Regions from separate parts of the Micromonospora sp. NPDC051925 genome, predicted to be linked through region 1. Evidence: riboswitches for the same ligand, from Rfam matches in the RefSeq annotation. Region 1 holds a riboswitch; each other region holds the start of a gene.
What was found. Region 1 has a riboswitch for cyclic di-AMP ahead of ACIG87_RS24980 (coiled-coil domain-containing protein). Riboswitches for the same ligand answer to the same signal wherever they lie in the genome.
Positions count from the first base shown of each region.

Region 2: it holds a riboswitch for cyclic di-AMP, as region 1 does, so the genes downstream of both, ACIG87_RS29940 (C39 family peptidase) here and ACIG87_RS24980 (coiled-coil domain-containing protein) in region 1, are expected to answer to the same signal.
Region 3: it holds a riboswitch for cyclic di-AMP, as region 1 does, so the genes downstream of both, ACIG87_RS21325 (coiled-coil domain-containing protein) here and ACIG87_RS24980 (coiled-coil domain-containing protein) in region 1, are expected to answer to the same signal.

Region 1 covers NZ_JBIUCH010000020.1:66,840-76,621, reverse strand. Annotated here, with positions in the region: gene ACIG87_RS25010 (pyridoxamine 5'-phosphate oxidase family protein) at 1-108, opposite strand, end outside; gene ACIG87_RS25005 (YkvA family protein) at 155-496, opposite strand; gene ACIG87_RS25000 (hypothetical protein) at 623-1,417, opposite strand; gene ACIG87_RS24995 (hypothetical protein) at 1,739-2,086, opposite strand; gene ACIG87_RS24990 (helix-turn-helix transcriptional regulator) at 2,258-2,617, opposite strand; partial or broken gene ACIG87_RS24985 (carbonic anhydrase) at 2,966-3,598, shown strand; gene ACIG87_RS24980 (coiled-coil domain-containing protein) at 3,961-4,977, opposite strand; cyclic di-AMP (ydaO/yuaA leader) riboswitch at 4,981-5,112, opposite strand; gene ACIG87_RS24975 (YibE/F family protein) at 5,279-6,622, opposite strand; gene ACIG87_RS24970 (copper-translocating P-type ATPase) at 6,784-8,949, shown strand; gene ACIG87_RS24965 (hypothetical protein) at 8,937-9,419, shown strand; gene ACIG87_RS24960 (DUF305 domain-containing protein) at 9,489-9,782, shown strand, end outside.
Region 2 covers NZ_JBIUCH010000031.1:21,093-30,874, forward strand. Annotated here, with positions in the region: gene ACIG87_RS29935 (hypothetical protein) at 336-626, shown strand; gene ACIG87_RS29940 (C39 family peptidase) at 614-1,489, opposite strand; cyclic di-AMP (ydaO/yuaA leader) riboswitch at 1,724-1,864, opposite strand; gene ACIG87_RS29945 (hypothetical protein) at 2,193-2,969, opposite strand; gene ACIG87_RS29950 (hypothetical protein) at 3,114-3,569, opposite strand; gene ACIG87_RS29955 (acyltransferase family protein) at 3,579-4,892, opposite strand; gene ACIG87_RS29960 (polysaccharide pyruvyl transferase family protein) at 5,074-6,399, shown strand; gene ACIG87_RS29965 (glycosyltransferase family 2 protein) at 6,489-7,613, shown strand; gene pseI (pseudaminic acid synthase) at 7,673-8,725, shown strand; gene ACIG87_RS29975 (hypothetical protein) at 8,885-9,259, opposite strand; gene ACIG87_RS29980 (SDR family NAD(P)-dependent oxidoreductase) at 9,480-9,782, opposite strand, start outside.
Region 3 covers NZ_JBIUCH010000015.1:140,614-150,395, reverse strand. Annotated here, with positions in the region: gene ACIG87_RS21335 (HelD family protein) at 1-8, shown strand, start outside; gene ACIG87_RS21330 (cation diffusion facilitator family transporter) at 178-1,092, shown strand; cyclic di-AMP (ydaO/yuaA leader) riboswitch at 1,325-1,456, shown strand; gene ACIG87_RS21325 (coiled-coil domain-containing protein) at 1,461-2,519, shown strand; gene ACIG87_RS21320 (SRPBCC family protein) at 2,612-3,079, opposite strand; gene ACIG87_RS21315 (STAS domain-containing protein) at 3,178-3,540, opposite strand; gene ACIG87_RS21310 (hypothetical protein) at 3,875-4,018, shown strand; gene ACIG87_RS21305 (hypothetical protein) at 4,159-4,557, shown strand; gene ACIG87_RS21300 (cellulose binding domain-containing protein) at 4,836-7,601, opposite strand; gene ACIG87_RS21295 (hypothetical protein) at 7,779-9,698, opposite strand.

The sequences.
Region 1 (9,782 bases):
GTGCGGCGTGCCGTCGGCCCGCGGGGTGGTCAGCGTGGCCAGATGCCGTTCCCGGCAGAACGCGAGGACACGCTCGTCGTACGGGTCCAACCGATGTCTGCCGGCCATGTCTCTTCCCCGTCTCGTGGCCGGCGTCGTCGCGGCTCGGCCCTGGTCAGGACACGATCTGGCGGGCCTGGCCCTGGCCCGGCGGGGTGCCCGGTTGGCCGGGCAACCGCCGATCGGCCGTCCGGCGCTGATGGGCCAGACGGGTCAGGTAGATCAGCGCCCCGGCCAGCACGCCCATGTCGTCCAGGTAGATCGGGTCGGGCAACAGGTCGACCGGGAGAATCGTATAGACCAGCGCGCCGTAGAAGGCCACCTTGCCGCTCATGCCGAGCGTGCCCAGCAGCCGTCGGGTGCGGACCACCCGTACCGCCAGCAGGACCGCGCCGACCAGCGTCGCCAGGGCCAGGATGCCACCGACGACGACGAGCACCCACATCTCCCGGGACATGCCCGCAACGCTAGCCCAGCCTGGCCCGTTCCGCCCGGCCGCGTGGCCGCGTGGCGCGGCAGCACGGCCCCGAGCGTGGTGGTCAACGGGGACGGCAGCCAGGTGGAGTGCGGAGCGGCATGGTGGTCAGAGAACGACGACAGCGGCCCGACCACGTGCCACGGGGGTGTTCTCCCGGGTGGACTCCGCCGACGGGCGGTGGCTGTCCGGCATCGGTACCAGATCCGGCACCTCCGGCCGGCGGTCGAGCGCGGCGAACGCCTCGTCGCGCAGGCTGCGGGCGGCCGTGCCGGCGAGGTCGGCGGCCCGCCAGGCCGCCTGCTCCCGTTCGACCGCTGCCCGGTGCCGGGCAGCCAGGTGATCCCGCGTCGCCCGGCGTAGCACCAGTTCCTGCTCGACCGGGTGTCGGCTCGGATCCCAGCCGGCGCGGTGCGCGAACACATCATCGAGCTGGGCGTCCGACAACTCGCCCCGGCCGTGCGCGTCCACGGCCGCCCGGTGCAACCAGCGCTCCCGGTCGGCGTACTCGGCCGGGGTCCGCCCGGTGTGCGGCAGGGGCATGGCTGCGGCGGCGGTGAGCCGGCGAACGTCCGCCTCGACCGCCTGCAGGGCCTGCCAGGCCCCCTCGACCTCGTCCTGGGCGGCCAACCACTCGGCCCGTAGCCGGCCGGAGGTGGCGGCTGCCCGGTCGGCGGCCACCGCGACCTCCTCGGCGTACCGGGCGTACTCCCGGTCCTGCTCGGCCCGGTCCGGGTCGGACGGCAGGGCGGCGTCTCGAAAACGGCGGGCAGCCGCGAACTTCAGCCGGTCGGGCCGGACCACCAGGGTCGCGACGGCGACGGCTGCGACGGCGAGCAGGACCAGCCAGATCAGGGCGGCGGCGGGGACATCGGGCAGGACGGCGGAGAAGACGGTCTGCATCACCAGCACCTCGTGGCGAACGTTGGGGACGGGCGGGAGCCCGGCGGGCGGGGATCGGGTGGGCGGCAGATCCCCGGGCGGTCGGCCGGTCGGATCCGAAACGCCCGGACCGGACCAGGACCGGGACCGTTCGGGTGGCCCGTGCCGGTCGGTCGACTCCGAACGATCGGATCGCGTCGGACCGGGATCGCCCTGATCGACCGATATCGATTGGGTGGTTCGGGCTGGGACCGATCGGGCGGTTCGGACCGGGATCCATCGGATGGTTCGGGCCGGGAACGGTCGGTCCGACGGGGACCGGTACCGAGGGTGCCGCGCGACTCAGCTCTGGGGTGGACCGCGTCGGCCGGTGGCGTCCCGGGCCGGGTCCGGCGTCACCGGGTCGGGACCGGTCGGTCGGGCGACGGGGACGTCGGGACGCGCTGCCGGGACCGGCTGCGCGGGCTCGTCGACGGCCTGCTCGACCTCGGCGCGGGCGGCGGTGGGCAACCCGGCCACCCGGGAGGCCACCACGGGAGAGCGGGCGGCGACAGAAGAGCTGGCCGGGCCTGCGGTGGCGGTGAACAGTCCACCGAGGCCGACGGCGAGCACCAGGGCGGTGACCGCCAACCGGGTCAGGTCACGCAGCCTCGACACCCAGACGGGCGGGGTGGAAGCTACGGGATTCACCTGTCCAACCTATCCCTACTCGACCGTCCGCGCAGCGCCCTGGACTCGACCGGGTGGGTGACCCGGGCCACGAGGTCCGCAGTGGACCGTGACGCGCCGCTGCTGTGGAGCGCCACGGGGGCTGTGGCGGCGGCACGTCGGGTGGCCGTGTCGGGCGTCGGGTGGTCGGGCTCAGGCGTCGGCGGCCGGCGTGAGCTGTCCGTCTTGGGAGCCGGCCGGTTGCGGGGTGAAGAGGGCGAGTAGGTCGCCGACCTGGCGATCGGCCTCGGCGGGGTGCCGGAAGTGCCCGCTCGGGTTGATCGTGTACTCGTTGCGTCGGCCGACCCGGGTACGCCGCAGGTAGCCGCCGGTCTCCAGGTCCGCGACGATCGCCTGGGCGGCTCGTTCGGTCACCCCGACCTCGTCGGCGACGTCACGCAGGCGGGCGGTGGGGTTGCGGGCGATGGCGAGCAGCACATGACCGTGGTTGGTGAGGAACGTCCAGTTCCGGGTGCTCCCGGTGCTGCCTGTCGTCTTCGCCATGACGGTCATCGTATGGCCCGTTCCTGGGAAGCCCACCGTCGGCCGCCACCGTGACGTGACGCCGGCCGGCTGGCCGGGCGTGCCCGCTCCGGGGTCAGCCCGCCGTCGGGGCGCTCGGCCGGCTGGCGCGCTCAGGTCCGTCGATGCGGGGCTGGCGTCGGGGCGTGCCGGGGTCGACCGGCGTGCTCACGTCCGCCCGGTCCGACGTTCGACCCGCCCTCGACATCACGCCGACCAAAGCCTGAAACGTGTATCACGAAATCTTGACGTACCTTTCGCTGCGTGTGACCGTGGGAACACGGCCGTCGTCGCCGCCGGCCGGCGTGACCAGGTGCGATATCGGACCGAGGTGAGGCAATGGCCCCGACCACTCCTACCCAGGCGCTGGCCGAGTTGCACGCCGGCAACCGGCGTTTCGTCGCCGGGGCGCCCCGCCACCCCAACCAGGGTGCCGGCCACCGGGCCGCCGTCGCCGACGGCCAGCATCCCTTCGCGGTCATCGTCGGCTGCTCCGACTCCCGGCTCGCTGCCGAGATCATCTTTGACCGGGGCCTGGGTGATCTCTTCGTGGTCCGGACCGCCGGGCACACCGCCGGGCCCGAGGTGCTCGGCAGCGTCGAGTACGCGGTGACGGTCCTCGGCACCCCGCTGGTGGTGGTCCTCGGGCACGACTCCTGCGGGGCGGTGCAGGCCGCCCGGGAAGCCGCGCGCACCGGCACCCAACCTCCCGGGCACCTCTACTCGGTGGTCGCCGCCGTCGGGCCCAGCCTGCGCCGCGCGGCCCAGGAGGGGGTGCACGACATCGACGGGATCGTCGACATCCACATCGCGCAGACCGTCGAGGTGCTGCTCGGCAACTCCCCGGTGATCGCCGCCGAAGTGGCCGCGGGGCGGTGCGCGGTGGTCGGCATGTCGTATCGGCTCGCCGCTGGTGAGGTGCATCTGGTGGCCCCGACGGGCGGTCCCGCCGTCGCCGTGCCCGGTCCCGCCGTCGCCGTGCCCGGTCCCGCCGTCGCCCCGGCGGGTGCTGTCCCGGCCCCGGCTGGTTCCGCCGTCGCGGCACCCGACTCTGCGGTCGCAACGGACGGCCCTGCGGTCGTGGCACCCCATCCTGCCGTCGCGGCGGCCGGTCAGCCGGCCGGCGTCGCCGGCTGAGGCCGAGTGGCGTCGAGGGCCGGACCAGGCATGCCGGGGCGGTCCTGCAACGGCCGTGATCATCCGGGCCGCGCACTCAAGATCAACTCAGCGGCGGCGAAATGGCGGTGTCCACGCGTTCGGGACACCGCCATTTCGCTGACGACGTGTCGTCCCCGGTCCCCGCTCCCGGGCGGCGCGGGGACCGGGGCGGGGCGCTACAGCAGCGACACGTGCACGTGGTCGGTGTGGTTGGACGGTCCGGAGTACGAACTCCAGCCGTTGGCCGGGAACCAGATCTGCCGGTTCCAGATCACGTAGTAGATGCCCAGCCGATCCGCGTTGCGGATCAGGAACGCGGCGAGGTTGTTGCCGTACATCCGGGTGTCGTTGTTGTGCCACGGGCTGAAGCCGCTGTTCTGCAACGACCAGTCGCACGCCTTGCCCTTCGGGTGCTCCCATGGCCCACCGGGCCGGTAGCAGCCGACGAACCGGCTGAAGCCGGCCCGCTTGACCTCCTTGTACATGTGCAGCGTGCGCGGCGTGATGCAGCCGGACGTGGTCGGGTCGTTCTCGCTGCACGACTCGCCACGCCACCCGCCGTCGGCCGTCTGGCCCGGGGCGATGCGGGCCACCGGCGAGGTGGCGTCGACCAGGCCACCGGTGAAGCCCCGGCCACCGACCAGGGCCAGCGCCTTGTCTGCCTCGGTCTTCTTCTTGGCCATCAGGTTGGCCTGCTTCTGCTGCTCACGCACCTCGGCGTCGAGCGCGAGCTTGGCGTTCTCGGCCCGGCTCTTGGCCTCGTTGGCCTTGGCCAGTTTGCCGGCGTTGACCATGTTCAGCTCGTCCAGGGCGGCGGCCCGTCGGACGAAGGCGTCCGGGGCGTCGCTGTCCAGCAGCGCGGCGACCGCGCCGACCCGGCCCGTCCGGTAGGACTGGGCGGCGATCTCGTTGACCTGTGGAGCCAGCGCCGCCAGTTCCTGCTGTGCCTTCTCCACCTCGATGGCGAGCTGGAGTTGGCGCTTCTTGGACTTCTCCAGCCGGTTCTTCGCCGCCGAGTACTCCCGGTTGGTGGCCTCGATGACGTCGGTGAGCAGCTTCGGCTCCTCGTCCTCCTCGTGCCCCGAGGGGGTGGGTGCCGCCGCCACGGGGGCGGCGGCCGGCCCGGCGACGATCGCCAGGGCGGCGAGCACGGCCACTACCGGAGTCAACCAGCGGCGTAAGGGTGCCGTCACAGTTTTCCCTTCCGTCGACCGCCGACCGGGTTAGCTGACGGGTTCGGGGCGGAAGTGGCCCCTACCGCTGGCGCGGATTCACCCCAGGTGCTCGGTTCCCCGGCTCGCCGTACGGCGATTGGGCGGTGGCCCCGCTGGCACCGGTGGGCGCCTTCGGCGGTGACCGGCAGCGAGGTTACCCGAGAGTCCTCCCGGGGATCTACGTCCCCAACACGACCGAATGTGTATTTTCCCGATAGCGGTGGGTAATCGGTGGCGCGGCCGACAGCTGCGACCTCGCTCCCGGTCACGCAGCGGAGTCTCACCATGCGGTGTCCGTGCTCCTCTCCGGATCTGGCCACCGAGCGGGGGCCGGGGTGGACGGTTCGTCGTGCCGGGAGGCGCTCAGCGCCGCCAGCGCCTCGGCACGGTCGGGGGCGGGACGTGGGGTGGGCGTCGGTCCGGTCGTGCCGGCGTCGGCGGGACCGCGCCCGGCGGTGCTGACCAGTGCGGCCAACCCGGTGGTCAGCGGCACCGCCGCCACCAGGCCGAGGGTCGCCACCGCGCTACGGACGATCTCCTGGGCCAGGAACTCACTGGTGAGGATCTGGCTCACCGGTCGACTGTCGGCGGTGAGCAGGAGCAGCAACGGCAACGAGGCACCCGCGTACGCCAGCACGATCGTGTTCACCGTGGACGCGATGTGCGCCCGACCGACCCGGGTCGCGGCCCGGTAGAGCTGCAACCGGGACAACCCCGGACTGGCGTGTGCCAGCTCGGTGACGGTGGCCGACTGGGTGACCGTGACGTCGTCCAGCACACCGAGCGAACCGATGATGATCCCGGCCAGCAGCAGGCCGTGCAGGTCCACGTCACGCTGGTACATCGACAGTGTGGTGGCCTCCTCACTGCCGTACCCGGTCAGGTGGGTGGCGGCGGTGGCCAACGTGCCCAGGACACCGGTCAGCACCAGGCTGCCCAGCGTGCCGAGCACCGCCACCGAGGTCTGTGCGGTGATCCCGTGGGTCAGGTACAGCACCACGAACATGATCAGCGCGGCCCCGGTGATCGCGATCGGCAGCGGCGCGCCCCCGGCGGAGATGCCCGGCACCACGAAGGTCAACAGGATGGCGAAGCTGGCGCCGAGGCCGGCGAGGGCGGCCAGCCCGCGTAGCCGGCCGAACGCCACGATCGCCGCCGCGAACAGGGCGACCAGCCAGAGCAGCGGCGTGCCCCGCTGGTGCTCGGCGATGTGGTAGCTGCTCGTCGACGGATCGGTGGGGTCGGCCAACGCGACGAGCACCACCTTGTCGCCGACGGCCACCGTCGGCGCGCCCGGCCCCGACGGCACCGGCGTCTCGACCTGCTTGCCACTGTCCGGCCCCTGCTCGACGGTGACCGTCACCGTCCCGCACGGGCCGGCGGCGGCCCCCGACGGCCCGTCCGGGGTCTGCGGGGCGGGCGGGCAGGACTCGGTCACCACCCGGGTCACCGTGCCGTGGTGGCGGGGCACCTGACCGCCCTGGTCGACCTGCCGGGTGTCACCCGGCCAGAGCACCAGCGTGGCGATCACCGTGATGACGATGAGCGGAACCACCGTCACGACGAGTATCCGCCGCACCCCGGGCGGGGTGGACGGAGCGGGACGGGTGTGGTCGGCGCCCATGTGTGCGAGTTCTCCCAACGATCCGGGACGGGATACGTGTCAGCCGGCCAACCGGTTCATCCCACGGGCGGCGGGTCGTCGTCGGACGATGGTAGCCACCGTCCCGGTCCTCCCGCGCGGTTCACCGTGCCCGCAGCACGCCGAAGGAAGAGGGTGGAGGCATGGACCAGCACCGGCCAGCCCGCACGGGTCCGGCAGCCGATCCGCACGCCGGGCACGCGGGGCATGCCGGGCAGGGCGGGCATGCCGGGTACACGGGGCACGCCGGGCAGGGCGGGCACGCGGGGCATGCCGGGCACGATCCGGAGATGTTCCGGCGTCGCTTCCTGGTCTGCCTGGCGCTGACGCTGCCGGTGGTGGCGACCAGCCGGATGGTGCTGGACTGGTTCGGCTACTCGCTGGAGTTCCCCGGCCGGTCCCTGGTCGGGCCGGTGCTCGGTTCGGTGGTCTTCTGGTGGGGTGGCTGGCCGTTCCTGGTGGGTGCCGTACGGGAGGTACGGGACCGTACGCCCGGCATGATGCTGTTGATCGCGATGGCGGTCAGCGTCGCGTACACCGCCTCGGTCCTGACCTTCCTCGGCACCTTCGACCTGGACTTCTGGTGGGAGTTGGCGGCGTTGGTGACCATCATGCTGCTCGGGCACTGGCAGGAGACGAAGGCGATCGGCCAGGCCCGGGGGGCACTCGCCGCGCTGGCCGCGCTGCTTCCCGACGACGCCGAGCGGGTCGGCCCGGACGGTGCCGCCGAGCGGGTGCCGGTGACCGGGTTGCGCGAGGACGACGTGGTGCTGGTCCGCCCCGGCGGCCGGGTGCCCGCCGACGGGCGGATCGTGGCCGGCGTCGCCGAACTGGACGAGTCGATGGTCACCGGCGAGTCCCGGCCGGTGGCCCGCGCGACCGGCGACCGGGTGGTGGCCGGCACCGTCGCCACCGACCAACCGATCCGGGTCCGGGTCGAGGCGGTCGGTGAGGCCACCACGCTGGCCGGCATCCAACGCCTGGTGGCCCAGGCCCAGCAGTCCGGTGGGCGGGCGCAGGCGCTCGCCGACCGCTTCGCCGGTTGGCTCTTCTACGTCGCCACCGGTACCGCCGTGCTGACCGCGCTGGTCTGGACCGCGCTCGGTGAGCCGGACCAGGCGGTGGTGCGTGCCGTCACCGTGCTGGTGATCGCCTGCCCGCACGCGTTGGGGCTGGCGATCCCGCTGGTGATCGCGCTCTCCACCGCGCTCGCGGCCCGCGGCGGGGTGCTGGTGCGGGACCGCCTGGCGCTGGAACGGATGCGGACCGTCGACGTCGTGCTCTTCGACAAGACCGGCACCCTCACCCGGGGTGAGCACGCGCTGGTCGGGGTGGCCGCCGCGTCCGGCAGCACCGAGGACGACGTGCTGCGGCTCGCGGCCGGCGTCGAGGCGGACAGCGAACACCCGCTGGCCCGCGCGATCGGGTCGGCCGCCGCCGACCGGGGTGGGGCGGTCCCGGCCACCGGGTTCCGCTCGTTGCCTGGCCGCGGCGTCCGCGCCGAGATCGACGGTACGCAGTACGCCGTCGGCGGTCCGGCGCTGCTGGGCGAGCTGGGCCGGGACCTGCCGCCCGAACTGGCGACGGCGGCGGCCCGGTGGGCCGGACGCGGCGCGGCGGTGCTGCACCTGGTCCGGCTGCCCGACACCGTCGTCGGCCTGCTCGCCCTCGCCGACCAGGTGCGTCCGGAGGCGCGTGCGGCGATCGACGCGCTACGCGCCGAGGGCGTCCGGACCATCGCGATGATCACCGGGGACGCCCGACCGGTGGCCGAGGCGGTCGCCGCCGAACTGGGCTTCCGGCCCGGCGTGGACGAGGTGTTCGCTGAGGTGCTCCCGGCGGACAAGGACCAGCAGGTGACGGGGTTGCAACGGCGGGGTCTGCGGGTGGCGATGGTCGGTGACGGGGTGAACGACGCCCCGGCCCTGGCCCGGGCCGACGTCGGCATCGCCATCGGTGCCGGCACCGACGTGGCGATCGAGTCGGCCGGGGTGGTGCTCGCCTCGTCCGACCCGCGTGGGGTGGCCGGGGTGCTCCGGCTCTCCCGGGCGGCGTACCGCAAGATGCTCCAGAACCTGGCCTGGGCGGCCGGTTACAACGTGGTGGCGTTGCCGCTCGCCGCCGGGGCGCTGGCCGGGGCGGGGATCACGCTCAGCCCGGCGGTCGGCGCGATCCTGATGTCGGCCTCCACCATCGTGGTGGCGCTCAACGCCCAACTTCTGCGCCGGGTACGCCTCGGCGTCGGTGACCCACCCGTCCCGGCCCGCCGACCGGCCGGGGCGGCTAGCGTGGAGTCGTGCGGCGGGTGAGGACGGTGACGACGACCGGGCGGTGGCTGCGGTTGCTGCTGCTCGCCGGCACCCTGCTGGGGCTGTCCGCGATGCACACCCTCGGCCACGGTGCGCACCTCGACGGCGGTCACCCCGCCGGCCACGGCACCTCGGCGGAGCGCCCGCACCGGGCGTCCGCCGGCATGCTGGCGGCGGAAATGCCCGGTGACGTGTGGCGCGTGACGGAGGTGGCCCTGGCCGTCGGGGGGTGCGGGAACGGCTGCCGGGCGGCGTTGCCCGACCGGCCGTCCGAGATGCCGGCGACGGCCTGGAGCGTCTGCCTGGCGGTGCTGGGCGCGCTCACCGTGGCGCTGCTGGTGCTGCTCCTCGTCGTACGGACCAGACCGGCCGCGGTGGCCCGTCCGCCGTCCCGGCCCCGGGAGCCGCGTGCCCCGCCACCCCGCCCGTTCGGGCTCCGGCTCGCCTCGGTGTCGGTACTGCGCAGATAGGACGCCCCGGCGCGGTTTCGCCGCGTCCACCGTCCGTCGCGTACGTCCCGTCCACCGAAAGGTCTGCTCGTGTCCACTCGTACTCTCGCGCGCCGTGCCGCCCTGGCCGGCGTCGGCCTCACCGCCGCGTTCGCCCTGGCCGCCTGCGGCGGCGACCACTCCACCGACGGCGGTCACGGCGGTCACGGCGGTGCGCCGGCCGGGGCCGTCTCGGCGGGCGGCTCCGCCGCTGCGGCCGACTCGGCCGACGTGATGTTCGCCCAGATGATGATCCCGCACCACCAGCAGGCGGTACGGATGTCCGAGCTGGCCGGGAGCCGGGCCGACGATCCCGAGGTCAAGCAGTTGGCCGAGCGGATCAGG
Region 2 (9,782 bases), on a different contig from region 1:
ATGGTCAGCTACGACGAACGCCTGATCGCCGCAGCACTCACCCTGGCCCGCCGGCATCGGCCGGTGTGGTCGTGGGTCAGGTGGCGGAAGGTCTGCCGGTGTGGCAGCGAACTCCCCTGCCGGTCGGCACGCCGCATCCCGGACAATCGGGGCTCCTGGCGCACGCCGACTGTCCGCGAGATGCCGTTGCTGGTGCGGTCGGCGTGGTGCTGCCTGGATCACCACCGGCACGATCGCTGCGGGAAGTGCACCGGGACCGGCTTCTGCCCGAGGGTGGAGGCCGCCCGCGCCCGGATCAGGGCGTGGCGCAGGTACCGCACCGTGTTCGGGTGGCGATGACCGCGCCGAGGGCGGGTGACCTGCTCCAGGTGACCCGGGCGGCCAGCGTGCAGTTCATCAGGCCGATCATGTTCCGGGTCATCCGGATACTGGACTGGCCCACGTACGACGGCTGGATCTGGTTGGAGGGCTACCAGCTCAACGCCAGGGGTGACGCCGTCGCGCGCCGGACGATCTTCGTACAGCCGGCGGGGTTGATCTTTCGACAGCGGACCGCCCCGGTGCCCGTGGTCAGGCAACCGAGGCGGTCCGGATCGCATTCGAGAGCAACGGGTCAGGCGGAATAGCCCCGGGTGGCGATCCAGTTCGCCAGGGTGGTCGTGCTGACCCAGTACGCCGGCAGCGACGCATCGGCCGAGTCGGCGATCCGTACGGTGCGACCGTCGTTCTGGTAGCCCACGACGGCGATGTAGTGGCCGCCGGGGAAGGAGTGCCACCCGCCGTCGGTGTCGGTGGCGTCCCCGACGACGTTCGCGACCACGGCCCGCTTGTCGGTGACCGCCGCGACCACGTCGGCCCGCAGCCGGTCGATCTGCGCGTCACTCGGCGTGCCAACGAACATCCGGGTGCGGTACGGGTCGCCCTTCACCACGGCGTTGAGCACCCGGGTGGTGTCCTCGGCCGAGTTGGTGCCCATCTCGGTGGTGCCCAACTGGGCGGCGAGGCTGTCCTGATCACGCTCGATGCCGGCCGCGCTGAGAGCGTTGCGCACCGCTGCCGGCCCGCAGTAGTAGTAGGTGCTCTGGGCCTGGTACTCGTAGCGGAGGACCTTCGACGACGGTGGCTTCGGCGTCGCCTTGCGGGTCAGGTCCGGGTTGACCGTGGCCTTGGCCGCGACCTTCGCCGTGGTCTTCGCCCTGGTGACGCTCGGCGACGGGCTCACCGGCGCACTGGTCGAAGGGCTTGCCGACGGGCTGGTCGGTGCGGGGGTGGCGACCCGGGCCTGGGCGCGGCTGGCCACGTCGTCGAGGCGGGGGCCGGTCTCGGCCACGGCGGCCGAACGCTGCTGGCCGGTCGCTGCGTCGTCGACGCCGGCAGCCAGCGCGGCGGCACCGGCGGCCAGGACCAGGACCGCCGCCGATCCGGCGGCCATCTGGTACGGGCGGTGGGTGGTCAGTCGTCGGAGTTGTCGCTTCAGGTGATGCTGCACGGGGTGTTCCTCCACGGGGCGAGGGTGGACGGGCACGCCGGACCGGCACGCGGCGGCACACCGCGCGCACAGCGGAATGGATCAGCGGCCCGTTCGTCGGGAGACCGCCCGGACAGACCGGGCGGCGGGGCGGACGGCCGGAGTCAGCGCGTCAGGCGCGACGTCCGGCGACGGCACCCCGGCACCGAGGTGGGGGAACTACCGAGGGGGTCGGGTCATGCTGCACGAGGATGGAACTCCTTCCGGCACCGCCGACCGGGTTAGCTGACGGATTCGGGCGGGAAGATCGCCCTACCACGGGCCGTGGCCCGTGGATTCACCCCAGATGCAGTGGGTCCCCGGTTCGTGACTCGCACGATTGAGCGGGTCGGCGCGGCGTCGCCTCTTGCGATCGGAAACCGCACCGGACGCAGCGACACTACTGGCCGCCTTTTCCCTCGCCAAGCCCCCTGAGCTGCGCAAACTCGCTCAGCACTGGCAACTTCCCGGTGCAGTCCGGCACTGACCTCCCGGACCGGGACGAGCGGTCGTCCGACCTCGTCCGGGCGACATCCGGACGGGCCGGCACCAACCACCGATGATCGTCACAGTCGATGTGACCGGGTGTGACCAGATGACCGTTTCCCCACCGGGGGTGACCCCCCTCACACCCGCCCAGATAACAATTCGGCCCCGAGGCACCGCCGGGCGGGCGTTCGTCCCACTACGGGGTGGGTGCGGCGGTCCTCACCCGGGCCGGTCGCCAGCGGGTGGCGAGCCTCGGGCGGGCCGCCGACATCGCGGGGCGGGGCAGCGGGAGCCGGCCTGGCCGCAGCCGCTCCGCCGCCGCGTACGCCTCGGCGGCCAGGGAACGGGCCGCCTCGGCGGCCAGCTCGGCGTCCCGCCACGCCGCCCGTTCCCGCCCGGCCGCGGCCCGGTACGTCGTACGCCGGTCCTCGCGGACCGCTCGGGCGAGCATCACCTCGTGCTCGACCGGGTGCCGACGCGGATCCCAGCCGTCGCGGTGACCGAAGACGTCCCGCAGCCGCTCCACCGACAACTCCCCCCGCCAGTGCGCCGCCACGGCGGCCTGGTGCAGCCACCGCTCCCGGCTGGCGTACTCGGCGGGGGTGCGGGGAGTGCGTGGGCTGGGCAGCGTGCCGGCGTCGGAGAACCGACGGGCCGCCGTCTCCGCCTCGTCGTACGCCTGCCAGGCCCGCTCCAGGTCGTCCTGAGCGGCCAACCAGGCGGTACGGCGACGGCGGGCGGTCTGGGCGGCACCGGACGCGGCCACGGCCACCTCCTCGGCGTACCGGCGCAGATCGGCGACCGGGGGTGGGGCGTCAGGCATCGGCTCGACGGCGGTGACGTCGGGCGGATGGTCCCGGTCGGGCCGGGCCACCAGCACGGTGAGCCCGGTCAGCGCGAGGACGAGCAGCGCGGACCAGATGGCGGTGGCGGTCGGGACCTCGATCAGGAACTGGTAGAGCACGGTGTTCACGGTCGACACCTCGCGGGCGGGATGCGGAAGCGGAGACCGTACCGGCGGCGGGTGGTCCGTGCCGGGGAACGTCCGGCCGGGCGGTACGGGAGTGAGGTTCGTCGCAGCAGCGGTCGCGGGTGGAATCGGCCCCCGCGTGGGCGGTCAGCCCTGCGGAGGTGCCCGGGAACCGGCGGCAGCGGGCGTCCGACCGGCCGGAGCCGTGGCAGGCGCAGCCGGGACGATCCGGGCGGCGTCGACCGCTGCCGGAAACTGGTCGGACCGCTGCGGCGCGGCGAACGCGGCGGCGTCGACCCGACCTGCGGCCACGACGCCGACCGGAGCGACGCCGACCGGTGCGAACCCCCGGTCGGCGGTGCGCACGTCGTCGGGGTTGCCGCTCGCCGGATCGAGGACCGGCGGGACACCGAACGACAGCGACCAGTCGATCGGCCGCGCGGCGGGCGGCCCTGGGTCGGGCAGCGCGGCGCCGGGCAGTGCGGGGTCGGACAGTGCCGGGCCGGCGAGAGAGAGGGCGATCGCGACCGCGAGGCCGGTCAGCAGCCGGGTGATCCCGCGCGCCACCCACCACAGGGGACTGGTGAGCGCAACCGGGAGCACGTGTCCACGCTACCCGCCGACGCGACCGGCCCGCAGTGCCCCCGGGCGTGTCGCCGCGCCGGCCACCGTGGACCCCGCTCCCGGCGCAGCGCCACCATGAACTCCCTGGTCGGATGGGGTCACCTGGCGGGGCCCGCTCAGGTGACCGGTGGATGGGAGTCCACCGGAAACAGGGTCGCCGGAAGCAGCGCCACCGGGCACAGCGGCTACGGGAGCAGCGCCACCGGGCACAGCGGGGACGGGCGGGGTGCGGCGGCGGGGGGCGAGGCGGCGCATCATCGGGGTCTCCACCCAGCGGTGCAGCGCGGCGGCCAGCGCCAGGTTGACCACCAGGAAGCCGAGCACGGCCAGCGGCCCCGACCAGCCGGGCAGTCCCACGCCCAGGCGACCGGTGAGCCGCAGCACGGTCACCATCACCAGCACGTGCACCAGGTAGAAGGCGAACGAGACCTCGCCGAGCCAGACCAGGGTGCGGTGTCGCCACGGTGACCAGCGGCCCTGCACGTCCGCGCGGGCCGCCGCCGGGATGACCAGGATGTACGCGGCCGACAGCAGCGCCGCCCACATCTCGGCCGGAATCCAGTGCGCCGCCACCCAGGTCGCCACGAAGATCAGGCTGGCCAACGGCAGGCCGGGGCCCCGCCAGTGACCACGGCGCAGCAGCTCGGCGGCGGCGACACCCAGCCAGAACTCGGTGGAGCGGACCAGCGGGAAGACCTGGGTGAACCACCAGTTGCTGCCCTCGGGCACCAGCTCCTGGCCGGGCCAGAGCGCCAGGATCACCAGCGGCACCGCCAGCACCACGGCCCAGAGCAGGCCGGAGCGGGCCCGCCGGATCGCCGGCAGCACCAGCGGCAGGCAGAGGTAGAAGAACAGCTCGCAGGAGAGCGACCAGCTCACCGTGTTGATGCTGTAGAAGTAGCCGGGGGTGGGATCCCACGCCTGGACGAGGAAGAGGTTCTCCAGCGCGGCGCGGGGCACCACCGGGTCGGCGAACCACCACATCACCAGCAGCGCCGCCGCCCAGGTCAGCACGTGGTTGGGGTAGATCTTGGCGAGTCGGCGACGCCAGAAGTCCCGCCGCCGGTCGCCGTCGCGGGCCGACCAGACCAGCACGAATCCGCTGAGGATGAAGAAGAACTGCACCCCGGACAGGCCGAGGGTGAACAACCAGTCGACCACCGCCTTGGCGTCCGGCTGGCCGACGATCCGCATGGTGCCGGCGTGGTAGCCGAAGACCAGCATGGCGGCGATCCAGCGCAGCCCGGTCAGCGACGGCAGCCGGCTCAGCGCGGGTGATGCGGTGGTGGGCACGCTGGTCACGCCGGGCACCCTACCGGCTCCCCCGGCCCCCGGTGACGAGCCGGGGTGGTGCGGATGTGAGGAAGGTGTACGAAATCCCTCCACTGCCCTAACATCGCGGGACCTGTCGGTGCCGACGCGCACCCGGGGGAGACCGGCGGCCCGTCGGAGGCGTCGGCGAACGAGGAACGGAGCGGAACTGGTGCACCAGCGGATCCTGATGCGGGCGAAGAAGGACCCGTTCGACGTACGCACCCCCGAGGAGGCGTACGAGGGGAACTGGATCGGGGAGAACAACGGCAACCTGGTCTTCAGTCACGCCGCCCACAAGCTGCTGCGCACCTCCACCGCGCGGATCACCTCCACCGAGTTCAAGGTCGACCTGCGCGACGTCGACCGGATCAACGAGCAGTACGACGTGTACGTCATCCCGCTGGCCAACGCCTTCCGGCGCAGCTACGCCCACCGCATCGAGGTGATGACGAAGCTGGTCGAGCGGCTGCGGATCCCGGTGGTGGTGTTCGGGGTCGGCGTACAGACCGATGTCACCGGCGATCGGGAGTACCTGCGTCCGATCGACGACGTGGTCACCCGGTTCGTGCGGGCGGCGCTCGACCGGGGGCCGAGCATCGGGGTCCGGGGCGAGATCACCAAGGAGTACCTGAACACCCTCGGCTTCTCCGCCGTCGACGTGATCGGCTGCCCGTCGATGTTCCTGCACGGCGACCAGCTCCGGGTGGAGAAGTCCGCGCCGACCCTCACGCCCGACGCCCGGGTGGCGCTGACCGTCTCCCCGTACGTCAAATCGATGGCGAAGATCATCGCCTCGCACCAGGCCCGCTACCCGAACCTGCGTTACCTTCCGCAGGACCTCAAGACGCTGGGCACCCTGCTCTACGGCGACGCCCCCGAGGACCGGGGCAAGACCAGCGCCATCCCGATCCACACCTCCCACCCGCTGTTCACCGAGGACAAGGTGCGGATGTTCCTCGACCCGTGGACGTGGATGGACTACCTCGCCGGGTTCGACTTCGCCTTCGGCACCCGCATCCACGGCACCATCACCGCGCTGGTCTCCGGCACCCCCGGCTACCTGTTCGCGCACGACTCGCGCACCCTGGAGCTGGCCCGCTACTTCGACATCCCGCACCGGCTGATGAAGGACGTGCCGGCCGACGTGGACGCCGCGCAGCTCTACGCCGAGGCCGACTACACCGCCCTGAACGCCGGGCACCGGGCCCGCTACGAGGTGATGCGGGCCTTCCTGGCCCGGCACGACCTGGGCAACGCGTTCGACGACGGGGACAGCGCCGCCCGCTTCGACGCACAGGTCCGCGAGACGGTCTTCCCCCCGGCGGTCCGGCCGGCCGGGGCCAGCTCCCCCGAGGTGCTGCTGGCCCGCATCCAGTGGCTGCGGGACCGTAACGCGGCGCTCGGCGGCGACGTGCGGGAGTTGCGGGAGCAGCGGCTGCGGGCCCGGGTCAAGCGGGCGGTCGGCGCACCGGTACGGCGGATTCTGAACCGTTAACCTGCCGCTCGGCCGCTGTTCAGGAACTCCATCTCCACCGGATACGTAAGGTTCCGTACCCGTCCATACCGGTGCACCAGGGTGGCGGGGTGGTCAACCCGCCCGCGCCCGCCCCGCTGCTCAGCGTCGTCGTCCCCGTCCACGGGGTGGAGGCGTACCTGCACCAGTGCCTCGACTCGGTGCGCACAGACGTGCCCGCCGACGCGGCGGGCCAGGTCGAGATCGTCGCCGTCGACGACGCCTCGCCGGACCGGTGCGGGGAACTGCTGCGCGCGTACGCGGCCACCCATCCGGGCGTACGCACGGTGCACCTGGACCGCAACGTCGGGCTGGGGCCCGCCCGCAACGCCGGGCTGGAGGTGGCCACCGGCGACTACGTCTGGTTCGTCGACAGCGACGACTGGTTGCCGCCGGGGACCATCCCGGCGGTGCTGGACCGGCTCCGTGCGCACCGCCCCGACGTGCTGATGCTCGACCACCTGCGGGTGCGCGACGACGGCCGGCGGGAGGTGGACGCGAGCAGTCACCTGCTGCGCGGGACCGCCGAGGTGGTCCGCCTCGCCGACCGCCCCGGGCTGCTGCGGGTACAGCACACCGCGTGGAACAAGGTGGTCCGCCGCGAGTACCTGGACGAGCTGGAGCTGCGCTTCCACCCCGGCTGGTACGAGGACATCCCGTTCAGCAACCCGCTGCTCATCGGCGCGGAGCGGATCTCCGTGCTGGACCGGGTCTGCTACCTCTACCGGCAGGGTCGGCAGGGCGCGATCACCTCCACCCGCAGCGGTCGCCACTTCGACGCCTTCGACCAGTACGACCGGCTGTTCGACTGGGTCGCCCGCCGGTACCCGGACGAGCGGCTGCGCGGCGAGCTGTTCGCGCTGATGGTCAGCCACATGCTGGTGGTGGTCGGCAACGACGGCCGGCTCCATCCGCACCTGCGCCGGGACTTCTTCCACCGGGTGGCCGCGCACTACCGCCGGCACCTGCCGCCGGGCGGCTACCCGCGGCCGGGCGGGGTGGCCGGGCTCAAGCACCGGCTGGTCGGCCGGGACAACTATCTCGCGTACGCGGTGCTGCGCCAGGCGCACCGGCTGGCCGGCTTGCTGCGCCGCCCGGCCGCCGTGCCGGAACCGGTGCCGCCGGTCGCCGGCCCGGCCCGCCCGGCGGACTCCCCCACCGGCCGGGACGCGCTGGCGGGTCGCGGCAGCCGGTGACCGGGCGACGCCCCGACGACCGGGTACGAGCAGGAACGCACAGGAAACAGGGGTCGGAGATGACGACGACAGTGAAGATCGGGCCGCACCTGGTGGGGGCCGGGGAACAGCCGTTCGTGGTGGCGGAGATGTCCGGCAACCACAACGGCGACCTGGGCCGGGCGCTGGCGATCGTGGACGCGGTGGCGGCCAGCGGGGCGCACGCGCTGAAGCTGCAGACGTACCGGCCGGACACCATCACCATCGACGTGGACACCCCGGCGTTCCGCATCTCGGGCGGACACGAGCTGTGGGGCGGGCAGAACCTGTACCGGCTCTACGAGCGGGCGCACACCCCGTACGAGTGGCACGAGCCGATCTTCGACCGGGCCCGGGAGCGGGGGTTGACCGTCTTCTCGTCCCCGTTCGACCCGTCGGCGGTGGAGCTGCTGGAGGGGCTGGACGTCCCGGCGTACAAGATCGCCTCGTCGGAGCTGGTCGACCTGCCGCTGATCCGGCTGGTCGCGGGCACCGGCAAGCCCCTGGTCATCTCCACCGGGATGGCCACGGTCGCCGAGATCGACGCCGCGGTGCGCACCGCCCGCGACGGCGGCGCCGGTGGCATCGTGCTGCTGGCCTGCACCGCCTCGTACCCGGCCCCACCGGCGGACAGCAACCTGCGCCGGATCCCGGTGCTGGCCGACGCGTTCGGGGTGCCGGTCGGGCTCTCCGACCACACCCCCGGCATCGGGGTGCCGGTCGCCGCGGTCGCCCTGGGCGCCTGCTTCATCGAGAAGCACGTCACCCTCGACCGGACCGACGGCGGGGTCGACTCCGACTTCTCGCTCAATCCCGAGGAGCTGGCCGCCCTGGTGGTCGAGTCGGCGCGGGCGCACGCGGCGCTCGGCGGCACCGCCATCGGGCCGACCCCGGCCGAGCGGGAGGGGCTGCGCTTCCGCCGGTCCCTGTTCGTGGTCACCGACGTGCGGGCCGGTGACGAGGTGACCACTGCCAACGTCCGGTCGATCCGCCCGGCCGGTGGCCTGCCCCCGGTGGAGATCGACCGGGTGCTCGGCCGCACCTTCACCACCGACGTCCCCCGGGGCACCCCGCTGGCCTGGGACCTCATCTAACGCAACCCCCTCCACACCCACACCGCCCGCCGCAGCTCCTCATGATCAGATGATGGAAATGCACACGACACGCCGGGAGAAATAGCCAGAATCGCAATCTGATCATGGCACCCGCCCACTGGGCGGCGGGGCGGGCGTCCGGGCGGGACGGGGTGACGCTCAGGGGGCGAAGGCGACCGTGACCACCAGGTCGGCCAGGCGCAGGGTGCGCCACACCGCGCGGGTGTGCGGGGGTACGGCCAGACCGTGCCGCCGCCACCAGCCGGCCACCGGCACGTCGGCCAGCTTGCACAGGCTCTCCGCCCGGGTCCAGCGGGCCCAGAAGTCGACCGGGCCGAAGCGCGCGGCCAGCGCGGGCGGGACGTCGGCGGCGGCCCGTTCGGCGTCGATCGCCACCCGCCAGCCCGGGGTGGCCGGGCCGTACCAGCCCACACAGCGCCCGTCGTCGAGGTGGCTGCGGGTCACCGCGTACCGCAGCTCGGCGGGGGTGCCGACGCGCAGGTGCCGTTCGGCGACGCCCAGCAGCGCCGGCACCGGACGCGGCCCTACGGGCCCGGCCCCGCCGCTCCTGTCGGTCCCACTCACCCCGGCACGGCCCGGCTCGAAACCGGCCGGCCCTCCGCCGGCCGCCACGAACCCCGCCGGACCGCACCCGGCCGGACCGCACCCGGCCGGGGCGCTGCCGGCCGCCACCCAACCGGGTGGACCGCCGCCGGGCAGCACGCCGCCGGGTCGGTGGTCGGCGCGGGTCAGGTCAGATCGAGGCGGCACCGTCGACCACGATGACCTGGCCGTTGATGTTCGTGTGGTCGCGCAGCAGCATGCGCACCACCGGCACCACCTCGGCCGGTTCGGTCAGGTGCCCGGTCGGGGTCCGGCGGACGATCTGGTCGAGCTGGGTGCTGCCCAGCACGGCGGACATCTCCGAGGCGAAGAAGCCCGGCGCGACGGCGTTGACCAGCATCCGCCCGCCCAACTCCCGGGCCAGCGACCGGGTCGCCGCGTCCATGCCGCCCTTGGTGGCCGAGTACGCGACCAGGCCGGGGAAGCCCCGCTG
Region 3 (9,782 bases), on a different contig from region 1:
CGGCCTGACTCGCCGGCAGGCCCGTCACCCCGACCAGGGGAGCTGACCCGGAGCTGACCCGGAGCCGGCCCGTGGACGCCGCCGGCCGACCTGGCCGGAGGTCGAACCATCACTTGCATACATAGCGATGTGAGCATAGATTGGACCGGGTCCGCGGCGACGACGGAAGGTGTGGACGTGGGTGCAGGTCATGACCACAGCGCGGCGATCAGCAACGCCGCGCACCGGCACCGCGGCCGGCTCTGGGCGGCGTTCGGGCTGCTCGCCGCGTTCATGGTGGTCGAGGCGGTGGCCGCCTTCGGCACCGGCTCACTGGCCCTGCTCTCCGACGCCGGGCACATGTTCACCGACGTGCTCGGCATCGGGATGGCCCTGGCCGCGATCACCGCCACCCGGCGGGCCGCACGAGACCCGCAGCGCACCTTCGGCCTCTACCGACTGGAGGTGCTCGCCGCGCTGGCCAACGCCGTCCTGCTCAGCGGCGTCGCGGTCTACGTGCTGATCGAGGCGGTCCGCCGATTCGGCGAGCCACCCGAGGTGCTGGCCGGCCCGATGCTGGTGGTGGCGGTGCTCGGCCTGCTCGCCAACATCATCGCGTTCGTCCTGCTGCGCGAGGGCGCCAAGGAGAGCCTCAACCTGCGCGGGGCGTACCTGGAGGTGGTCGGCGACCTGCTCGGCTCACTCGGCGTGATCGCGGCGGCGCTGCTGATCGCCGGCACCGGCTGGTGGTGGGCCGACCCGGTGGTCGCCGTGGCGATCGGTGTGTTCATCCTGCCCCGCACCTGGCGACTCGGGCGGGCGGCGGTACGCATCCTGGTGCAGGCCGCCCCGGAACACCTTCAGGTGACCGCCGTCCACGACCGGCTGACCGCCGTGCCCGGCGTTGCCGAGGTGCACGACCTGCACGTCTGGACACTCACCTCCGGCATGGACGTCGCCTCGGCACACCTCACCATGGCCCCCGACGCCGAGGCCGGCACCGTGCTGGCCGCCGCCCGGGACGCCCTGCGGGAGGACTTCCACATCGAGCACGCCACCCTCCAGATCGAGCCCGGCACAGCCCCCGGCGCCTGCGGCCCGTCCCACTGGTGACCCTGGAGCCGGTTCGTTCACCTCGATCCACCACCCGGCGGACGGAGCGGCATCGGGACCGGTCGGGGTGCCGCCCGACGGGCTGCACCGGATCAATCGCGCCGGTTTTTATCTGATTTGCCCCCTTTAATAGTATTCACTCTCGTACCCTCAGTCACGAGGTAGCCAGGTGTCACACCCGTACCGGTAGGCTCGGCCCCGGCCTCCGCCAGGCGGCGCCCACCGGCGCCGGCGGTGGCCGCCGCCTAATCGCCCACCAGGGCGAACCGGGGAACCATGTTCCTGGGGTGCATCCGCGTCAGCGGTAGGGATCTTCCGTCCCGAACCCGTCAGCTAACCCGGTCGGCGGCTGACGGAAGGACATTCGCATGCACGTACGCACCACCGCGCGGCTACTGGCCGCGGTCGTCGTGACGCTCGCCCTGGGCGTGTCGTCCACGCCGTTCGCACCGGCAGTCGCCGCGCCCACCACCCGGCTCGCCGCCCCCGGCGACGACGACGAGGGCGGCACCCCGGCGTTGCGGGCCCAGCTCGACGCGGCCAGCAAGGGCTGGCTCGAGGCGAAGGCCGCCCTGGAACGCTCCACCAAGCGCCAGCAGGAGCTGGACGGCCAGCTCAAGACCATCGAGGCGCAGTTGGTCGTGCAGACCGCCAAGGTCGGTCAGATCGCCGGCGCGGCCTACCGCACCGGCCGCCTCGGGCCGATGTCCGCCCTGCTCAACAGCGACAGCCCGGGTGGCTTCATGGACCGCGCGTCCGCGCTGGAGACGGTCGCGGCCCGGGAGGACCAGGAACTGCGCACGATGATCGAGACCCGCGACCAGGCCACCCGGACCCGGGCCGCCGTGAGCCGCGAGATCACCGAGCAGCGCAAGCAGGTCGCCACCATGGGCAAGCGCAAGGATCAGGCCGAACGCGCCTTGGAGGTGGCCGCCGCCGACAAGCCGGCCACCACCTCCCGCGAATCCGGCAGCTCCGAGGGCACGTCCAGCAGCAACGCCAAGGGCGCGCCGCGCAACTCCGACGGCTCCTGGCCGTCCGAGTCGTGCAGCGTCAACGACCCCACCCCGGCCAACGGCTGCATCACCCCCCGCACCCTCAACGCCCTCAACCAGGCCAAGGCGGCCGGATTCACCCGGTACGTCTCCTGCCACCGGCCCAGTGGCTCCGGCGAGCACCCCAAGGGCCGGGCGTGTGACTTCGCCGCCCAGAAGGGCGGCTTCGGCGGGGTGGCCAGTGGCGGCGACCGGACGTACGGCAACAACCTGGCCGCGTACTTCATCCGCAACGCCGACCGGCTCGGCGTGCTCTACGTGATCTGGTTCAAGCGGATCTGGCTGCCGAGCAGCGGGTGGAAGGCGTACAGCGGAGGCAACGGCGACCCGTCCAGCGACCACACGAACCACGTGCACCTGTCGATGATCTGAGCAGTTCCCGGTGGCCCGCCCGGCGGGTGGGCCACCGGGAAGGCCCTACCGCACGGCCGGCTCCGACGACGGGCCGATCCTCGCCGGCCGGGTCAGCCGGCCGACGGAGCGTCGCCGGCCCGGCCGTCCAGCGCCGCACCGAGCCGGCTGGCCAGCCCCAGGTGCGCGGCGCGGGCCTGCCGGAAGGCGTAGCCGAACAACGGCGCCGGCGCGGCGAGGGTGATCTCCACATCGATCCGCAGCAGGTCACCCTCCACCCGGAGCCGGGTGTGGTTGCGTACGGTGGTGCCGGGCTGCTGCCGGGCCACCGTCACGATCTCGTCGTCGCCGACCAGCAGGACATCGGCCTGGTAGGTGACCGGGAACCGCAGCGGCCCCAACTCCAGCCGGTCGGTGATCGCGTAGCTCGCCAGGGCACCCGGCCGGGCCGGCAACCGCCGCACCCGGACGATCAGGGGATGCAACTCCTGCTGCCGGGACAGATCGCTCAGCAGCGCCACCGCGTCCGCCCGTGAGCAGCGCGCCTGCACCGTGTAGCTGAAGCTCTCCCGCCGGACCACCGGGCCTCCTGACCGTCGTCGGTCGCACGATCGTGCCGTACCGGAGACGGACTGGCAACGTCCCAGGCCGGACGGCATCCGTGCCGACTGGGGTGCGGTCAGGCGCCCGGCAGCACCTCGGGGGTGGCGGTACCGGCGAAGTACGGCTCCGGGGCGCCGAAGAGACCCAGCAGGCCGGTGACCCAGAGCTGCCGGTGCACGAACCGGCTCGGCTCGGTGACGATCAGCTTGACGCCACTGACCTCGGCGGTCTGGAAGCCGGCGACCATCGCGCTGATCCCGACGGAGTCGATGAAGGTGACAAGTCGCATATTGAGTTCGATCCGAGCGGGCCGGCCCTTGGCCAGCACCTCGGCGATTGCCTCACGTACCTCGTAGGCGGTGTCGACGTCGATCTCACCCCGCGGGGCGATCTCGATGACACCGGTCGGCAGGACCGACTTCACGATCGACAGGCTCACGCGAGCACCTCCACTCGCCCGTCCCCGGGCGCCTCATCAGTACGCGGGCCGCGACCGAGAGTATTCCTCCGATGGCCTCGGTCGCCACCCCTCGGGATGAGCAATTCGCGGATACGGACGGACCGGACCGTCCTTCCCCACACCGTTGCTGGTCCTGTTCTCTCCGACGAGCGGCTCGACTCGGCCGTTCCAACCGTCCCAGAGTAGCCCTCCGGGTCCACCCCCACCCGAATCCGGCGCTTCGGGCGAGCCCTCACCGGGCCTACCGGTGCAGGTTGTGCCAGGTGCCTAACGTGGGCGAGAGATGGGTCACCACGACGGAGGAGACGGATCGATGATCAGGAGACTGCTCGGCCTGGCCGGGGTCGGCGCGCTACTCGCTCTCGTGCTCGCCTGCGGCTTCGGCGGCGGGGACGACGACGATGACGACGACGGTGACGATTTCGCCCGTGCGACGTCCGTGGTCATGGTCCGCTAGAGCCGGGGTTTGCGACCCGGGCGGGCGGGGCACTGCTCGATGACCGGCCGGGCACCGGTCGGTCAGAGGACCGTCACGCGCCGCAGAGACGTCGAAGTCCGAAGTGGCCGCAGACTTCGGCACCCGAGGAGGTAATCACGATGTTCGGCAGCAACCTTCTGGAGCGCCGCAGCAAGCCCGAGCGGATCGCCGACCAGGCCTGGCACCACCTGCTCTCGGCGGTCGACTCCGCCGGTGACAGCGTCCGGGACGCCGCGAAGTCGGTCCGGAACTCCGGGTTGGCCGACGCCGGCGACGTGGTCGGCTCGACCGCCGACGTGGCACGCCGACGGGCGACTCTCGCCTTCGACGCGCTCGCCGGCCGTCGTCCGGCCCTGCCCTGGACCCTGCTGATCAGCGCGGCGCTGGTCGGTGCGGCGATCGGCTGGGCCGCCGGCACCGCCGCGCGGGCCGCCGGCAGCCGGGGCGACCGGGCCGTCGACGACATCGAGTTCGTCGACGTGGACCGGCCGAACTCCCCGGTCAGCCTGGACGACTGACCCGACCCGTCCCACGACAGGCCCCGGCCGCGCCCTCCGGCGTCGACCGGGGCCTGCGACGTCTCCGCGCGCGTACCGCCCCACCGCCGACGCGCGGCGGGACCAATGATCCACTCCGTTGGGGCGATGTTGCGGTATCCGCCCGCGCCCGACACCGCAACATCGCCCCAAGCGAGTTGATCATGTCGAGCCGGCTGAGCCCGAAGAGACGAGCACCGGCCCGGACACGCCGCCGGCTCCCCCGGCGGGTCGGGGGAGCCGGCGGATTGGGTACGTCGTCAGCGGCTGGTGCAGGTGACCGCCGGGACGGAGTTGCTGCCGGTGACGTTGGCGGTGAAACCGACGCTGGTGGTGGCACCGGCGCCGAGCGCACCGTTCCAGCCGGCGTCCCGTACCGAGACGGTCGCCCCGGTCTGGGTGTAGCTGCCGCCCCAGAGCGAGTTGATCGTCTGGCCGTTCGCGAACGTCCAGCCGAGCGTCCAGCCGGCGATCGGCGTGGTGCCGGCGTTGCGCACCGTCACCTCACCCTGGAAGCCGCCCGGCCACGACCCGGTCACCTGGTACGTCGCCGCGCAGCCGCCGGCCGGCGGAGGCGTGGTGGGCGGCGGCGTGGTGGGCGGTGGGGTGGTGGGCGGTGGGGTGGTGGGCGGTGGGGTGGTCGGCGGAGGCGTGGTCGGCGGAGGCGTGGTCGGCGGAGGCGTGGTCGGGTTGGGGGTGGTGGGCGTCGGGCTGGGGGTGCCGCCGAGCCGGTCGGCGACCAGGATGCCCCGGCCGTTGGTGCCCAGGTAGACCCGGCCGTAGACCCTCGGGTCGCCGGTCAGCGCGTCGCCCGCGTTGCCGTACTGGTGCTGGTCGTCGTTGATCCGCACCCAGCCCGCACCGGCGTTGTCGGAGCGGTAGACGCCGGCCTTGCCGTCGATGGTGGCGACGGTGAACAGCGCCGGGTACGTCTGCCCCGGGGCGGCCTTGCCGAAGCCGACGCTCACCGCCGCCGTCACGCCGGTCAGCTTGGTGAAGGTGGCCCCGGAGTCGGTGGAGTGCCACAGCCCACCCTCACCGGCCAGCCAGATGTCGCCCTCCTTGTTGGTCAACGCCTTGAACCGCACGTTGCCGGTGGTCGGCAGGCCGGTGGCGGCGGAGGCGGTGAAGCTGACCCCGCCGTTGGTGCTGACATAGAACTTGCCGGCGCTGAAGCCGTAGAACTTGTTCTTGTTGACCCGGTCGGACTCGACGGTCGCGTTGGCCGGGATGCCGGTGGCGGCGGTCCACGAGTTGCCGAAGCCGACCGACCGGACGACCTGCTTCCCGGCGTCGCCCGGCGCCCAGACGAACTGGCTGCCGTCGGCCGCCGCGGCGACCGTGCCGCCGTTGTTGATGCCGGACGGCTCGGTGCCCTGGAACCAGTTCGCCCCGCCGTCGGTGGAGAACGCGACGTGGCTGTCGTTGGGGCGGTCCGCGTCGGTGAAGTTGCCGGCCCGCACCATCGTCGCCGGGTTGGCCTCGGCGTAGTCCAGGCTGGTGGTGCTGGTGAAGAGCGGCTGGGTGAACATCGTCGTCGGCACCGCGTTCAGGTCGGTGTGCCGGAAGCCGCCGATGTCACCGAGCCCGCTGATCAGGGGCGCCCCGGTGGGCGGGCTGATCAGGTCGAGGGCGGCGGTCTCCTCCAGGCCCTTGACCATCGGCGTGATGGTGAACTGGCTGCCGGTGTCCCACTTGGTGAGGTCGGTGCTGCCGTAGATGGTCGCGCCGGTGCCGTACAGGAAGCGGTTGGAGTCGAACGGGTCGATCTCCACCGACTCGTTCATCCAGCCCAGCTTCGGGGTCTCCTCCGGCGGGGTCGGGTTGGTGCCGAAGGTCAGCCACGGCACCGAACTGATGTCCATCTTGTACTTCTTGGTGCGTTCCGGGTAGCTGGCGAACTCCCAGATCCGGGTCCAGGTCGCGCCGCCGTCGGTGCTGCGGAAGAAGGTCGTGTCCGGCCACCAGGAGGCCTGGGTGGCGACCATCAGCGTGTTCGGGTGCTGCCGGTCGATGGTCAGGCCGGAGTAGCCGAAGTAGGCGTCGGTGCTGGACGACGGGACCGGGCTGATCTGCGTCCACGCGCCGGTGGCCCGGTTGAACTTCCACACGTCGCCCTTGGCCCCGTCGTACGGGCCGCCGGTGTCGCTGGTGGCGATGTAGAGGAAGCCGCCGACCGGGTCGACCACCCCCTTGTGGGCCAGGTAGCCGGTGGGCTGACCGGCGATCCGCTCCCAGGTCGTGCCGCCGTTGGTGCTCCGATAGACCGGGTTGGCCTTGTCCGCCACCCCGACGTAGATGGTCTGGGTGGCGTTGCCGGCCGTGCCGGTGCTCTTGTCGAAGCTGACCCAGGTCAGGCCCTGGTTCTGGCTCTGGTACCCGGTGCTGTCGTTGGGGTCGGCCTGGTAGTTGCCGACGTTCGGGAAGTTCGCCACCTTGGCCCAGGTGGCCCCGTAGTCGGTGCTGCGCCACAGCCCGTTGCCGCCCTCGGCGCCGTAGTACAGGACGCTGTTCTTGTTGGGGTCGACGGCCAGCCGCTCCCCCATGCCCCGGCCGGGCATGTTGCCGCCGTTCTTGAACGGCAGCACGGTGGCCTGCCAGGTGGCGCCCTTGTCGGCCGAGCGCAGGATGGCGCCGTTGTTCGGATCCCAGTCGTTGGTGTACATGCCGACGGCCGCGTACACCCGGTTGGTCTGCACCGGGTCGGTGGCCAGGCTGACCACGCCGTTGTAGCCCCACTTGTCCGCGCCGACCCAGTCGAGCAGCGGCGTCCAGGACTGGCTGGCCTGCTCCCACCGGTACGCGCCGCCGATGTCGGTGCGCGCGTAGATCAGGTTCTTCTCGGTCGGGTTGAACACGATGCCGGGGACGAAGCCACCGCCGTCGATCCGGACGTTCTTCCAGCTGTACGGGTCGGCCGCCGCCGCGGCGGCCGGGGTGGACGGTGTGACGGCGAACTGGACGGCCACGACGGCCGTGGCGGCTGCCAGCACGGTGGTGACCGCGCCGACGAGACTTCTCCGCATCTGCGGTTCCTCTCGGGATGCCAGGGTGGTGGGTGCGACGGCCCCACGAGGGACGTCGACAGGTGCGAAGAGCTGCCCTGGCTCCCCGCCGGCACGCTTGGCTCCCGCTGCCGAAGAAGAAGTCAACAGTAACCGCTACGCCGCCGAATTAGGAAGCGCTCCCAACTAACTCGGCCATCAGAGCCGGTAGATGACGTCCTCGCCGACGATCTCCCGACTGATACCCAGCCCGTCCACCGGTCGGGCCGCCACGTCCGCCCACGGGGTGCCCGGCGCCCAACCGGGCAGCAGCACCACCGTGCGCACCCCGACCTCCCGCAGGTACGCCACCGAGGTGGCATCCGGGAAGGTCATGCTCGCCGCCCTGATCCGCTCCTGGGACTGCGGGGTGAACGAGGCGAGCCCGTTGACCACCTTCGGGAATCCGTCGGTGGACCAGAGCATCACGTGCAGTTCCCGGATGCCGTCGCTGGGCAGCACCAACGCCGGGCCGGTCAGCCCGCGCAGCACCGCCGGCTCCTCCGGCACCGGCACGTGCGGGGTGCGGTTGACCCCCTCCACCAGGACCAGCACCAGCGGCACCAGCAACGCCAACCGGGCCAGCCGCCACCGCCGGCCGCCCTGGTCCGGGGCCGGCTCCCGGGTGGCCACCTGCTCTGCCGCCGACCCGGACCACGCCGCCGACCGCAGCACCGGCCGCGCTGCCGGTTCCGCCTCCACCGGCACGGCCTGCTCCGCTTCCGGCTCCGCCGGCTGTTCCCCGGTCGGCCCCGACCCCGGTGCCGGTTCCGGCAGCGGGTCGCGCGCGGCCCGGGACGCCGGCTCGCGCACCGTCAACGCCCCGGCGGCGAGCAGGCCGAGCAGCAGGGTCGTCCACAGCACCAACCGGCCCGGAGTACGCACCCCGTCCCAGCCCGGGGCGTGCTCGACAAGCGTCACGTAGCCCGGGTCGCCGTCGCCACCGAACGTGGTGCCCGCCGCGAGCGCCAGGCTGACCAGCGCCGCGCCGACCAGCATCAGCCGGTGACGCAGCCGCCACGCGGAGAAGAAGATCCCGGCCATCGCCAGCGACAGCAGCACCACCCCGGGCAGCAGGGTCATCTCACCGGGGAAGCCGAGCGTGGCGCGGGCGGCCTCGTGCCGCTCGCCCCACAGCCAGGACTCCGGCGGGGCGGTGACGAATCCCCGCCACGGCGGGGAGAACATCTCGATCTGGGCCACCGTCCGCCGGCCGGACGGGTTGCGGGCCACCACCTCGAAGTAGGGCGCGGCCATCGCCAGGGTCACCGCGGCGAACCCGATCCCCCCGGCCAGGTCCGCCACGAGCAGGCCGCGCGGCACCGCCGGCCGGGCCCGACGCCGCCACCACACCGTGCCGTACGTCACCGCGACGCCGAGGCAGAGCAGTCCCAGCACGTACGCGAAGGGCAGACCGATGCCGAAACCCAGGGTGACCTGCCAGGCGGCGACCGCCCAGCCGGCGACCGCCCAGCCGGGCCGGACCCGGTCGGGCCGGTGGCCGTGCCGTAGCGACCAGCCGTGCCCCCGGGCCAGCATGGCCAGTGCGAGGGCGATCCCGCCGATACTGAGCACGTGCAGGTGACCGGCCTGGGCGAGCTTCCACGGGGCGTACGCGAAGGACACCCCCGCCACCGCCGCACCGGCCCGACCGGCCCCCACCTGCCGGGCCAGCGCGTACGCCCCGAACAGCGCGAGCGCGTGGGTCAGCACGTAGAGCAGGTTGTAGCGCACCACGGCGGCCACCGGACCGTCCCCGATCATCCCGAACGGGGCGTACCCGAGCAGGGTGTCGGAGTAGGCGTAGGTGTACGGCTCGGGGTAGAACGTGTTGGAGTGCCACAGCTGCAACGGGTTGGTGAGCAGGGCGTGCCCGCCCCAGGCCACCTGCCATGCCTGGAGGGTCGGGTCACCGGTGTCCTGCGGGATGGTGCTGGCCGGATCGCGCAGGGTCGGCCAGGTCAGCGCCACGGCCAGCAGCAGCGCGGCGAGCGCCGCGAGGGTCCACTCGTGCCGGGCCAGCCGCCACGACACGCCCGCCAGCCGGCGACCAAAGATCCGCATCCGATCGACGTCCATCTCTCCACCCCGTCCTTTGCCGTCCGTCAGACTGCCCGAGTCCGACCCGGTTGTCGACACCGAGTCCCGCCCGAATCTCGACAC